DNA from 3 places in the Fictibacillus enclensis genome. Region 2 is predicted to be linked to each of the others. Evidence: riboswitches for the same ligand, from Rfam matches in the RefSeq annotation. Region 2 holds a riboswitch; each other region holds the start of a gene.
What was found. Region 2 has a riboswitch for cyclic di-AMP ahead of QNH15_RS18075 (dicarboxylate/amino acid:cation symporter). Riboswitches for the same ligand answer to the same signal wherever they lie in the genome.
Positions count from the first base shown of each region.

Region 1 (4,808 bases), 2.1 Mb from region 2:
TTTTTGTATTCAGTATTATTTTTTAAAACGGAACGGAACCGTAGCCACCACGACATCCCGCTTGAACAGCAGATAGGCCCGGATGAGCAGGCTCGACTGGTTATGCAGAATGTTATGCCAGTTCTTTTTGGTGATGAACTGCGGAATCAATACCGTTACCCGATAATTGTTTTCTTCCGCTTTGTTTTGAACTGTATCAATAAATTTCGTAAGCGGCATAATGATGCTTCGGTAGGAGGAATGCAGAGTAACGAGCCGCACATTTGGCTGCCACTTTTTCCATTTTTCTTCAAACGCATGTTCATCTTCCCGCTCAAACGCCACATAAACAGCAATAACCTGGTCGGTAAGGGAAGTGGCAAAGTTGACCGAGTTTTCCACGACCTTCGTAATTCCTGCTACCGGCACAATGATGACATTCCCCTCTACCAGCTTTGGCGGCTGATTAGGATTAATCCGCAGCTGTTCCCCGACTAGATCATAGTGCGTTTTAATTCGGTGAAACAGCAGGACAATCAGCGGCAAGAACACGAGCACCGGCCACACTTGCGGAAATTTGGTTAAAAAGAACATGATGGTGACGATGAAACTGATCAGCGCTCCGGTAGCATTGGTGATCAGTTTAGGCACCCAGCCTTGTGGCTTTTCCTTCATCCATTTCAAAATCATCCCTGTTTGGGACAGGGTAAACGGGATAAACACACCGACCGCATACAGCGGGATAAGATGCTCTGTCTTTCCGTTAAACACAAGAAGAAGAAGGATCGCTGCCACTCCAAGCGTAATGATGCCGTTCGAGTATCCGAGCCGGTCACCGCGAATCGTAAACATGCGCGGGATGAATTTATCCTTCGCCAGGTTAACGGCCAGCAGCGGAAAGGCCGAATAACCAGTATTTGCAGCCAAAACAAGGATTAATGCAGTTGTGCCTTGAATAAAGAAATACATAAACGTTCTGCCAAACGTGTGATCCGCAATCTGGGAGACGACCGTTTCCTTGGCGTTCGGGGTGATGCCGTAATAATAGGCAAGGAAAACAATCCCCGTGAACAGGATGGCCAATAGTCCTCCCATTGCCATAAGCGTTCGCGATGCATTCCTCGGAGCTGGATCCTTAAAGTTTGGAATCGCATTTGAAATCGCCTCAACACCAGTAAGGGCGGAACTACCTGAAGCAAAAGCCTTCAGCAGCAGGAAAAGGCTGATACCGGCCACCGGTGTTCCGACCGGTGTGTGCAAGTTTTCAGGCACATGACCGGTAACCGTGTTGTATACGCCAACCCCGATCATGATGATGAGGGCCACAACAAACAAGTAAACCGGATAAGCGAGCACAGAAGCTGATTCAGTGACTCCTCTCAAGTTCAGGGTAGTCAGAAACAGAACAAACACGATCGAGATTGGAAGATTGTATGGATGCAGGGCAGGAAACGCCGAGGTAATCGCATCCGCACCCGCGGATACACTAACAGCTACCGTTAAAATGTAATCCACCAGCAGCGATCCGCCGGCAACCAACCCTGGATTTTTCCCAAGATTGTCTCTGGAGACCACGTAGGCCCCTCCGCCATGTGGGTACGCATAGATAATTTGCCGATAAGATAAGATGAGAGCAGTAAGCAGAATGAGTACACCGATGGCAATCGGTACGGAATACCAGAAGGCAGCTGCACTTATGGTAAATAAAACAATTAAAATTTGTTCAGGCCCGTAGGCGACTGATGATAAAGCATCGGAAGAAAGGATGGCCAAAGCCTTCGTTTTATTCAGCTTCTGCTCACCCAGCTCAGTTGATTTGAGGGGTCTTCCGATTAATAACCTCTTCAGCGAAGTTAACATGTTGAATTCACCGCCACTTAAAATTGATCTCTTGATGACTAAAAAAAGGTATTAAAAAAGCCCACAAGCCGACGTAAATAGACCTGTGGACAGTATAATTTTAGTCGCACAAGCTTCACCTTCTTGCTCTAAAACGCTTACGAGGTTAGCTGTCGGATTCGGACCTTAAGAGTAGCCCTACCTTTAAAAGGATTCACCCCATGAATGGATTTATACATCCAGTTGGTTCCCCCGCACACTTAGGTTTCAGCGATTTAAGAAATTGAAACTTCGTATATCATACTCCTGCTTTGAGCAATTGTAAATAAAAAGATTAAAACCTTTAAACACAGGTAATCTTATTTATAAAAGCTTGGAAAACCGACCTACTTTTGATAGGAGGATGTATAATGAAGGAGAAAAAAGAGCCCCTTTTGACTGACGAATTTCTTGACCAGCTGGCAAAGGAAATTAATGAATTGTACGGCGGCCCTGCTTTTGAACAAGGCGATGCCTCTGAAAAAATGGAAGCAGAGTAAAAAAGCTCATGTTACTAGGTTGTACAAAGTAATACTTTCTAAAATAAAAAATACCATTAGCTTTTCACTAATGGTATTTATAATCGTATCGTTATTCTTTTTCGCCAACAACTGAAAAACGCTGGTTTTCATGCTGCGGATTTTCGATTTCATCAAGTACTGCAATCGCATAATCAGCATAGCTTATATAGCTCTCACCTTCAGAATTCAGGATCATCTGATCTTTCCCCTTTTGATAGGAACCAGTACGTTTGCCATTTGGATTGAAAAAGGCGGCGGGACTAAGATATGTCCAGCTGATCCCCTCTGAACCTTGCAATTCCTTCAAATTTTCAGCCGCCTTTGAAGCCGTTGGATAATACGCTTTCGGAAAAGCGGGGGTTTCCAACATGCGGGTCATTTGCGCCTCATCTACAAACAGGCTGCCTGCGCCTCCCACAACAAAAAGCTTGGTTTGTGGAGACCCTTTTAGAGCCTCGATTAAAAGATGGCCAACTTCAACGTGTTGATGCTCCTCCCCTGGTGGTGCATTAAACGCATTAACAACCACATCGAAGGCTTTTAAATCTTCCGTCTTCAGGTCGAAGATATTCTTTTCCAGTACTTCTGCTTTCTCATTTTTGACCTTGGCGGCATTCCGGACAATGGCCGTCGCCTCATGTCCCCTTTCTATCGCTTCATTGATAATAAGACTTCCAACTTTACCGGTCGCACCAATAACTCCAATTTTCATCATCTGTTCCCTCCATTACAAAATTAAGCTGTAATCATTTCGTTTACTTGTAATCATTGTAATTACATGTAACCATTTTGTCAACAGGCTTGATTTACGCTATACTAGTACTATAAGTTAAACGTTATCCGCTACTATAAGAAGGTGACCAATTTGTCCATCAGCAGCCGATTTTCTGTAGGCGTTCATATACTCTCTCTCTTAGAGATCTATAAAAATGAAACAAAATCATCTGAGTTTATCGCAGGAAGTGTAAATACCAATCCCGCGGTTATCCGAAAAATTATGGGAATGCTAAAAAATGCAGGGCTCGTCAACGTCCGGCCCGGAGTAGCTGGTGCAGAACTTGCGAAGAACCTCGATGAAATCACTCTTCTGGATGTGTATAAGGCCGTCAACGTCGTCCAGGAAAATGAACTGTTCAGTGTTCATGACCACCCTAATCCTGAGTGTATGGTTGGCCGCAATATTCAGGAAACCATCACTCCTATTCTCTCCATCGCTCAAAGCGCACTCGAAAAAGCATTGGGCAGCGTAACGATCGGGGATGTGGTAAAGGATATTGAAGAGAAAGAAAAAATAAACAGTAAATGATAAAAGGCATCCTGATAATGGATGCCTTTTAAATGGGTTTATCGTTCTGAAGAGCAGTGATTACCTTTTCAACCGTGTTATAAACGTCAGAAAGCCTATTATAAAGCTAAGTTTCCTCTTATAGATCTTCTGTCAACCGGTTGAGATACATTTCGAGTGCATCCTCATTGTCCTTCAGTACCGCAATGGTTTTGGGATGCGGAGCGGTATAAATAACCAGATAATCTTTTTCTCCCTGCTCCATTTGAACAGGAAAAGCCAGTTTTTCCTTATCGACGGAAAATTCCGCAGTCACTCCTTCTTTATTGCCTCTAGCGTCAAGGCGTATCCATTTCTTCATTGATGTTAGATAGACCCCGTTTAATGCATGTATGCAATATCCCTTTTCAGGTGTATCAAAAAGCATCAGCCGCTGATAGCAGAAGCCTGCAGGTATTCCTTCCCTTCTCAACAGTGCAGCCAATAGATTGGATTTGGCATAGCAAATTCCCTCTTTATGTGTAAGGACTTCAGACGCGGAACAGGTGATCCTCCTGCTTTGGATATCCCACGAGTGTGCAATCTCGTCCCGTATGTATTCAAAGCCCTTTTTTACCTTTTCCAGTTCAGATTGAGAGGTGTGAAAAAGCCTGTCGGCCAAAGTGGCAATAGCCTGATCGGAAAAGTCCACTTCTTCCGTTTCAACTAAATAATGGCCCAGTTGTTCTGACTCACAAATCATATTGCTCTCCTTATGTATAAATTTTTACGAGCTTTCCTATAATCCATACAAAAATCAAAGCCCAAACCAGCAGAATGAGTCCGCCTGCCATCCAATTCTTTGGCTTTTTCTGTCTGATTAGTTCTTCTGCCATTACCTCACAATCGATCAGAACATGTTTGGGTATCATTTTTAAAGCCAGCCAGATCCCGGCCGGTACAAGGATGATATCATCGATATACCCAAGAACCGGTATGAAGTCAGGAATAAGGTCAATCGGGCTGAAGGCATAGGCTACCACTATTGCTGTAAATACTTTCGCATACCAGGGGACCCGGTTATCTCTGCAGGCAAAGTATAAAATATAAATCTGCCGTTTCAGTTTTCTAGCCCAGGCTTTTAATTTATCCATAGGTCCTCCATA
Region 1 is NZ_CP126109.1:439,088-443,895, reverse strand. Features, by position in the region: gene QNH15_RS02405 (APC family permease) at 16-1,839, opposite strand; cyclic di-AMP (ydaO/yuaA leader) riboswitch at 1,959-2,101, opposite strand; gene QNH15_RS02400 (bacitracin ABC transporter ATP-binding protein) at 2,229-2,357, shown strand; gene QNH15_RS02395 (NAD(P)-dependent oxidoreductase) at 2,449-3,090, opposite strand; gene QNH15_RS02390 (Rrf2 family transcriptional regulator) at 3,244-3,684, shown strand; gene QNH15_RS02385 (transglutaminase-like domain-containing protein) at 3,803-4,405, opposite strand; gene QNH15_RS02380 (YkvA family protein) at 4,416-4,796, opposite strand.
Region 1: another riboswitch for cyclic di-AMP. It lies ahead of QNH15_RS02405 (APC family permease); the one in region 2 lies ahead of QNH15_RS18075 (dicarboxylate/amino acid:cation symporter).

Region 2 (4,808 bases):
ATCGGTTTGCCGCCCTTCAGCGTCCTTATATTCGTCCGCAAATAGGTATGGAACAATCTCAATTCTGTTCTTCTCATTTGTAAAAAAAGGCTTCGCATAAAACGCAAATTGGGAAGCAGGCCTCTGGAGATATCCCGTTTCATCGTCGTTTGAAAAAATAGATCAAGGTCAGCAGGTGCGCCCAGGCTGTTTTTTAACTTTCGGTGCACAAAATTATGATAATAATAGTATCGAATACTAAACTCAATGAGTTTCACCAGTACCATACCCACTACAATGGCACTGACAAACTGCACCCAAAAGTTTTGGAAAACAGCTTCTGCCAGCACGCCCAATGCAAAATATCCGGCTGCAGCTTTTGCCCATAGCAGTTTACTTACTAATACGATTAATTGCCACAATTGATCCATGCCAACTTCCTCCTGACAAAAGCATTTCTATTTCTCATGATATCACCTTTTTTGGTGAAAAAGGCAATATTTTACGATTTCACGGAAAATTAACAAGAAAAAAATGACGCCCAAACCATTCAGGGCTTGGGCGCCATCCTCTTTTTTAGATGTTAATTATACACTTGCACTGACGGATGACGGGCGATCCGCATGTTTTTCTTCTGTCTTCGCAACCATCACTGCACATGCCGCATCGCCTGTTATGTTTACTGAAGTACGAAGCATATCAAGCAACCGGTCCACACCGAGAATAAGCGCAATTCCTTCTACCGGAAGTCCAACAGATTGAAGAACCATCGCTAGCATAATCAATCCTACTCCTGGAACGCCAGCGGTTCCGACTGAAGCAAGAACGGCTGTTAAAATGACTGTCAACATTTCACCAATCGTTAAGCTATGGTTAAACACCTGTGCGATGAAGATTGTGGCAACACCCTGCATGATGGCTGTTCCATCCATATTAATGGTGGCTCCGAGCGGCTGTACAAAGCCGCTGATCGGCTCCGGAACATCCAGGTTTTCCTGAGCAGTTTTCATGGAAATTGGAAGTGTTGCATTCGAGCTTGATGTACTAAAGCCAAGAGCCATGGCCGGCGCAAAGCCTTTAAAGAACCAGATTGGGCTTTTTCTTGCAATCAGAGCAACCGTTCCTCCGTAAGTTACAATGGAGTGAATCAACAATACAGCAACAACCACAATCATGTAGAGTGCCATCGCTTTCAGCGCGCCAAGCCCATAGTTGCCGACCGCAGAAGCGATCAATGCAAAGGCACCGTATGGAGCAACTTTCATGACGAGATTAACCAGATACATCATAATCTCATTTCCCTGCTCCACCAAGTTCAAAATACCTTTTGTTTTACTGCCAAGCATGGTAAGTGCAAATCCTACAAACACAGAGAATGCAATGATCTGCAGCATATTTCCATCCGTCATGGCAGCAACCGGGTTTTCCGGAACAATGCCCATCAGGGTTTCCGTTACCGGAGGTGCTTTTTCTGCTTTAAATTCAAGGCCCTGGGTCTGGAAGCCTCCGCCTGCACCCGGTTTAACAATCAAGGAAACAGCCATGGCAATTACAATCGCAATCGTGGTGGTGGCTAGAAAATAGATGATAGTCTTCGCACCAATTCTCCCCAGTTTCTTTGGATCTCCCAATCCTGCTGTTCCAAGAACGATAGAAAAGAAAACAATTGGTACGACCAGCATCTTAATGAGCTTCAAAAAGATTTGTCCAACGGGCGTCAAAACATACTTATCGAGTCCTCCGAACGCATCTGGAAATGCCAGGTTGAGAACTAAACCTACAATAACCCCTAACACGAGACCGATAATAATTTTAACCGATAATTTCATTTCATCTCCCCCATATCTCTAATATGTCTGAAAGAATGGTATAAAATTACACTCTTTCAAGAAATTTATCCCAAATAAAAACCCACGAAAAGAGCGAGACTTCTCGTGGGCAGACTAGTGGTTTAATTTGCACAAACGTATCACTCTCCAAAACGCTTCCGGGGTTAGCTGTCGGATTAGGCAACGAGATATATGCCTTCTAAATTATAGTTAGATTCACCCCTAGGCTTATGAAAGCCATTTGATTGGTTCCCCCGGTTTCTGTGCCCAGAAACTCAGCGATTGTACTTTATTCGGTTACTACTATAGTATCAATGTTACAAAAATTTTGTCAAGTTCCCTGAGAAACCTTAAACATTATCAATGTAATTTATTCAATAGATAACCCCACCAGCTTTTTGGATTAGGACGAAATATATAAAGAATAGACAGAAATTCCTAAATAGGAGGCATATAAGAAATGAGAATTGTTTTTTTTGAAAAAGGAGATCTCAGTATTATCGTTGGTTCTTCACGATTAAAGGGTGAGTTGACGATAGAGCAAATTAAAAATGAGAGTGAAAAGAAAGCAAAAGAACTTAGCCAGTTGCTTGGCCGGGAGATCGGTTTCATGATCGACATGAACGGCAAGCTTGAAAATGATATTAAACGCTAGGTCCATAAAATAAATGTAAAAAACCGGACTGCTTCTGCTGCCCGGTTTTCTTATGGTCATCTGATCTTCAGTTCTCCAATTACCCGCTGGGCAATCAGGTAATATCCCCGGGGATTTGGATGGATGGCATCCGAGAAATATTCCCCCTTCGGAATCCCGTTAAATAACTCATACGTGGAAATATAAGTAGAATTAGGGGTTTTTTCGCTGATTTCCTGAATGGATATATTCCATTTCTTAATCACCTGTGCCGAAACCGCATCATAAAAGTTTTCGGTATAAGGGTTATACAGCCCTAAAATATAAATATGAGCCCTTTTGTTTTGCTGGCGCAGTTTCTTGGTAATCTTCTCAAGGTTGCTGTACAGCATTTTTTGGCCGATGGCCATTTCCTGCTGATTGATGTTTCTGAAGTTCCAGCCTGCGGTTTTTCTGTAATCATTCGTCCCAATAAATAAAAAGATATAATTGGCCTGACGGACGGACCGTGATACCATCCCGTTGCTGAGCTGTTTATACAGCTGATCCGACCTTTGCCCGCTGATCCCGTAATTATTGAGAACGACAGGACGCTTAAGCTCTTTCTGCATTCCTTGTCTCACCAGACCGATGTAGCCTTTTCGTTTCGGATCTCCACGACCGTATGTCAGTGAATCCCCCAAAGCCACAATCCGGATCTGTTTAGGCCGGGGTTCCTTCCCTTGAACCTGAGGAGATTTTCGATGTTCGCTCCCCTGGTCACCACTATATTCTTTTACGAAATAAAATATAAAAAACAATGCTGTCACTAATACAACAGCACCAAGTAGGTATATGACCTTTTTTCGGTTACCCAAAAAAATCCTCCTCTTTCTGCGTGACCCTAGATGTCAAAATTGCTTGTTGTCTCTCTGAGTTCCCTTTTGCTTATCCATTAAAACAGCATACCGGGATATTATCAAGTTTTACTATTATAACGCAAATAGAAGAAGTTAGCACTTTGGATCCATAAAAAAAACCCCTATTTCAAGGAGTCTTCTTCATCGATTAAGCGGTAGTCTTCGGCAGTATAATGACGGTCTTCCCACAGGTTTTCCAAATCATAATCACCTGTATCCCTCCGCACAAATGAACCAATCAGTCCAGCTGTACCCACCAGGACCAAAGCCACGGGCAGGAGTACAATGACCAGCGCCCCCATAACCACTCTCCTTTTCCTTTTTCACATGTATATGAATCACAGAAAGCAGTTATGTAGCAGTGAAACTCAAAAAAAAGAGAAGAGAGAAATCAATTCTCTCTTCTCCAGGTGATCCAATCGTTCACCTCAAGCATTTCTATAAATTTGGCCAGCCTTGGAACAACCGGTGAAGCCTTTTCTCCAAATTCAGCCTCAAGATTCGCGCTGATCTCATCGATGGTTTTTATGCCATCGATTTGTTTTGAAACAAAGGCACCAAGCTCATCGAGTTTGACTGGAAAAAAGGAGGGCTGTTTAAGAAAACGGATGGACAGCCGTTCAATCGGATTTGTTCTTGGAATCATCAAGTAAACAAATCCGTCCTTGCGATTTTCCATATGAATACCTTGTTTGAACTGAGGCACCATCGTTAAAAGGTTTTGGTCACTCCTTTTTTTTGATCCAAAAAGACCCATTATTTTAACTTGTCCGCTTTCGTCCGGGTGGAGAACCAATAAAGCAGCCAGCAGACAAACAGAAAAATCAGGAATGGAATCAACCGGTTATCTGTGAGCGGTGTTTCCGGGATGCTTACGTTAAAGAAGATAAGCACAGCGATGAGCACCCCAAGCAAGGATTCCCCTGCAATGAGTCCCGAAGCAAACAATACACCTCTATCGGCGCGTGCCTGTCGCTCTTCTTTTGTTTTCGCAGTGACATCAACCAGCCAGCGAACCGCGCCACCAAACATAACTGGCGCTGAAATATGAACCGGCAGATACAAACCAACTGCCACAACGAGTGAATTCAACCCAAGAAACTCAATAACAATCGCAATGGCTGCACCAATAAATATCAGGCTCCATGGCAGATCACCGCCAAAGATCCCTTGAACGAGCACTTTCATAATGGCCGCTTTAGGAGCAGGAAGCTGCTGCGAACCCATGCCATATGATTTATCGAGGACAATTAGAATAATACCAATGACAAGACCTGAAGCAATAACACCGATCATCATGGCAACCTGCTGTTTCCAAGGTGTACCTCCGACAAGGTGACCTGTTTTTAAATCCTGTGAAATATCACCGGCCACGGCAAGCGCTGTACAAACAATGGCTGCCACTGTTAATGCAGCTTTCATGCCATCCAGGCCGGTCAGGCCGGTTACTTTATATACGAGAGTTAC
Region 2 is NZ_CP126109.1:3,448,421-3,453,228, forward strand. Features, by position in the region: gene QNH15_RS18070 (hypothetical protein) at 1-410, opposite strand, end outside; gene QNH15_RS18075 (dicarboxylate/amino acid:cation symporter) at 567-1,808, opposite strand; cyclic di-AMP (ydaO/yuaA leader) riboswitch at 1,947-2,099, opposite strand; gene QNH15_RS18080 (hypothetical protein) at 2,269-2,463, shown strand; gene QNH15_RS18085 (GDSL-type esterase/lipase family protein) at 2,520-3,299, opposite strand; gene QNH15_RS18090 (hypothetical protein) at 3,464-3,643, opposite strand; gene QNH15_RS18095 (PqqD family protein) at 3,733-4,020, opposite strand; gene QNH15_RS18100 (OPT family oligopeptide transporter) at 4,098-4,808, opposite strand, start outside.

Region 3 (4,808 bases), 2.5 Mb from region 2:
ACCCAAACAAACATTTTAAAAAATGGAGACGAAACATTTCCTGAAATTAAGAAACGTCTTTCAGAAGCGAAACGCTATATACATATTGAGTATTACATTTTCAGATCGGACCGCCTGGGAAAGGAAATCATAGATATCCTGATTGAAAAAGCAAAAGAAGGCGTGGAGGTCCGTTTTCTGTATGATGCTGTTGGAAGCTTATCCCTGTCTGCTGCCGAAGTAGACCGGATGAAGCAGGCAGGCATTCATGTGTATTCCTTCCTTCCTATTAAGTACGGATTTTTCAACCAAAAATTCAATTTTCGAAATCACCGTAAAATCATTGTGATTGATGGGGCTGTCGGCTTTGTTGGTGGCCTGAATGTCGGGATTGAGTATTTGGGTGAAGATGAGCGGATGGGCTTTTGGAGAGATACCCACATGGTAATAGAAGGGGAAGCGGTGCAAACCCTGCATGCCATATTTTTGCTCGACTGGGATTACGTAAGTGACGAATACCTTTTGGAAACCGAAGAATATTTAACCCCGACACCAGTGAAGGGGGATGGTGCCGTTCAGGTGGTCCCAAGCGGTCCGGATACCCAGGAAGGCATCATGAGTGATCTATACTATTCCATGATTTCCTGTGCCACCAAATCGATATGGATTGCCACACCTTATTTTGTACCGACAGAGTCCATTCGCACTGCGCTCAGGATTGCATCGAGAAAAGGGGTTCAGGTAAGGATTATGGTACCGGAAATCAATGACGGGTTTCTTACCCAATATGCCACCAGGTCCTACTTTCCGGAACTACTGCGCAGCGGGATTGAAATATATTCCTATAAAAAAGGATTTTTGCACCAAAAAGTAATCATTGTGGATGGAGATCTTGCCTCCATTGGAACGGCGAACATGGACATGAGGAGTTTTCATCTGAATTTTGAAGTCAACGTGTTTCTCACTGGGACCTCGTCCATCAAAGAGCTTGTGGAACATTATGAAGAAGATATAAAAGACAGTGAAAAAATCAGACCCGTAGGTTTTTATAAAAGGAGCGTATGGGAAAGGACGAAGGAATCAACTGCCAGGTTGTTTTCCGGAGTTCTGTAAAAAGACGCACCCCAGGTTCTCCAAAACTGTACTATCCTTGTCCCCAAGTGAATAACCTTTATCATGCTGTGTGATAAGAGGTGATCTAATGGATTGGATTGAAGCAGTGGTGTTGGGGATCATACAGGGATTAACCGAATTTTTGCCGATCAGCTCCACAGGCCATTTGCTGCTGGGCAGGCATTTCTTTCGGCTGGATGAAGCAGGCTTGTTTCTGGACAGCATGCTTCACATTGGAACACTGATCGCGGTTATGACGATTTATTGGAAAGAAATAAAGGAACTGATTCGTCAGCCTTTTAGCCGGCTGTCACTTCTTCTCGTTGCGGGAACCGTTCCCACTGTCATTATCGGCCTTTCATTTAAGGATTACTTTGAGGAAATCTCAAGAACCGGAATTACGGTTGGCTGGGAATTTCTCGCCACAGGCTGTATTCTTTGGCTTGCCGATTCCATGAAATCCAGAGGTTATAAGGAATTGGAAGACATCACACTAATGGATGCGGTTCTGATCGGAAGCTTTCAAGGTGCGGCCATATTGCCCGCGGTTTCAAGGTCAGGCCTGACCATCGCAGCTGCGCTTTTCAGGAAGATTGACAGGGGGACAGCTGCCTATTTTTCGTTTCTGTTGTCCATTCCGGCCATTGCCGGCGGGTGTCTTCTGCAGATAAAAGATGTGCTCGGGGGCCAGGCAGAAAAGCTCTCCTTTTTTCCCTTGTTTCTCGGTACGGTGATGTCGGCGGTTTTTGGGTATTTGGCGGTTAAGTGGATGATCGCCCTCGTAAAAAAGGGATCGTTAAAAGGCTTTGCCGTCTATGTCTGGCTGCTTGGATTCGCCATCATTGGCATGCAGGCGGCGGGTCTTTTTTAACCTTTTATGAAGGAAGGAAAGAAAGGATTGACATTTGATTCCTGCAGGATTACATTATAACTATTCAAAATTACATAACCTTTTGATCGCTTAATTTTAAGATTTTGTATAAGCTTAAAAGCGGGGGAACCAATCATATGGGGTGAATCTTTTTAATAAAGAGGGGATACTTCCGATTCCCTAATCCGTCAGCTAACCTCGTAAGCGTTAAACAAGGAAGAAAGGGACAGTTTGGATAGTGACTGACCATTTTTTTTGATGGTCTTTTTTATTTGCCAACTAAAGGGATATTTGACGTACAAGGAGAGAAAATAATGGACAAGCAGTTTGCGGTCATTGGATTGGGCCGTTTTGGCGGAAGCATATGCAGGGAATTTGCAAAAATGGGCTATGAAGTCATGGCGGTGGACAAGGATATCGAACGGGTCAATGAGTTCGCCAATATTGCCACCCAGGCTGTTCAGGCAAACTCGACGGATGAAAAGGCATTGAAGGCGCTCGGTATCCGTAATTTTAACCATGTCATCGTATCAATCGGTGAAGACATCCAATCCAGTATTATGACGACCCTTCTCTTAAAAGAAGAGGGTGTTAAAAAGGTATGGGTCAAGGCAACAAATGATTATCACCATAAAGTCCTTGATAAGCTTGGAGCAGACCGGATTATTCATCCGGAAAGGGATATGGCCCTTCGTGTGGCCCAGTTGATCACCTCCGAAAAAATTATCGATTTTATTGAACTTTCTCATGAACACAGCATTATAGAAGTAGGGGTAACAGACAAGCTGGCTGGTAAAACGTTAACCGAGCTTGATATCCGTGCCAAATATGGGTGCAATATCGTAGCTATTAAAAAAGGCAATGATATTCTTGTTTCTCCGATAGCCAATGTGGTGCTGAGACAAGGGGACATGCTTGTGGTGATTGGCCAAAACAGAGATCTCAATACATTTGAAAATGAAGGGGTGTAACGCTCAGTGGCTCTGAAGGTTGAAAAGCGGAGAGCTTTTCTGTATGAACCAATCCAGCTCAATCCTCCCCAAATCCTTGCCCTTCTTTTCCTGGTGCTTGTGCTGGCCGGAGCCTTGCTGCTTAAGCTGCCCATTGCATCTGAAAAAGGGGTCAGCTGGATTGATGCGTTCTTTACGGCGGTATCTGCAGCTACAGTAACAGGCCTGGTGACGGTTGATCCCGGCTCTACTTTTACCCTGTTTGGCGAGATTGTCATTCTCTTCCTGATCCAGGTGGGAGGGCTCGGAATCATGTCATTTGCCGTTCTCGTTGTCCTTATGCTTGGTAAACGGATTGGCATTAAACAGCGTCTCATCATGCAGGAAGCACTGAACCAGCCATCCATCGGCGGGGTAATTCGTTTGGTCAGAAATCTGCTCGTCTTTTCCCTGTCAATTGAGGCTGTAGCGGTAATTCTCCTTTCCTTTCGCTGGGTGCCTGACCTTGGCTGGGGCAAAGGAATTTACTACAGTATTTTTCACACCGTAGCCGCCTATAACAACGCAGGATTTGGCCTGTGGCCCGACAATTTGGTGAGGTATGTGGGCGATCCGACTGTCAATCTTGTTATTACCTTATTGATCATTACCGGTGGGATTGGTTTTACCGTACTGGTTGACCTTTGGTACAGCAAAAAGTGGAAAGAATTATCGCTCCACTCTCGTATCATGATTTGGAGCACGCTGTTTGTCAACGTGGTTTCCATTCTCGTGTTTTACGCGTTTGAATATAATAATCCGCACACATTGGGTCATTTGTCATTGGGGGAGAAGATATGGGCTGCCTATTTTCAGGGAATCTCACCCCGAACGGCAGGGTTCAATACAATTGATATCGCTGGCATGAGGCAGGATTCCCTGCTCTTTATGATTATGCTGATGTTTATTGGAGCAGGAAGCGCTTCTACAGGTGGTGGAATCAAGCTGACGACGTTTATAGTGATTATTTTTGCAGTACTTACGTTTTTGCGGGGAAAAAATGAAGTTACCGTTCTGAAGCGGACCATAAGAACAGGAATTATCCTTCGTGCCCTTGCCATTGCCACCATTAGCATGCTGCTTGTGTTTACGGGGGTCATGCTGTTGGCCATGACGGAGAAAGCTCCATTTTTAACGATTCTGTTTGAAGTGGTATCGGCATTTGGTACAGTGGGGCTTTCCATGGGGCTTACCTTTAAATTGACCTTGATTGGAAAGATTATTATTATTTGCGTGATGTTCCTGGGGAAAATCGGGCCGCTTACACTCGCGTTTTCAATTGCAAGACCCGATAAGTCAAATATCCGCTATCCGGATGGAGATCTGTTTACAGGATAAAAGAACGTGTGCGGTAAGTACTGCACACGTTCTTTTTTACTTATTTATTATTTAGGTTGCTTGTTCGGCGGGCGTAAAGGAAATAGATGATTAACCCTATAGAAATCCAAATCACGAATGAAATCCATGTGATGGCCGGAAGACTGATCATCAAGTACACACAGAAGATGACGGTCAGGACTGGCAGGACTGGAACAAATGGGGCCTTAAACGAACGTTTAAGATCAGGATGGGTTTTCCTTAATATCAAAACAGCAACAGCAATGAGTGCAAAAGCAGACAATGTCCCCATGTTCACGAGGTGGGCAAGGGTAGTCAAATCGATAAATCCTGCAATCCCTGCTGCTACAAATCCAGTCAGCCATGTGTTTTTAAACGGTGTTTTAAACCTCTCATGGACTTTCGAAAGAACGGGAGGCAGCAAACCGTCACGGCTCATTGCATAGGAAATGCGGACCTGAGCAAAAAGCATGACGAGAAGCACGGTGGTAATTCCTGTTATGGCACCTACTGATACA
Region 3 is NZ_CP126109.1:988,611-993,418, forward strand. Features, by position in the region: gene cls (cardiolipin synthase) at 1-1,092, shown strand, start outside; gene QNH15_RS05375 (undecaprenyl-diphosphate phosphatase) at 1,181-1,963, shown strand; cyclic di-AMP (ydaO/yuaA leader) riboswitch at 2,041-2,185, shown strand; gene QNH15_RS05380 (potassium channel family protein) at 2,278-2,934, shown strand; gene QNH15_RS05385 (TrkH family potassium uptake protein) at 2,947-4,290, shown strand; gene bcaP (branched-chain amino acid transporter BcaP) at 4,331-4,808, opposite strand, start outside.
Region 3: another riboswitch for cyclic di-AMP. It lies ahead of QNH15_RS05380 (potassium channel family protein); the one in region 2 lies ahead of QNH15_RS18075 (dicarboxylate/amino acid:cation symporter).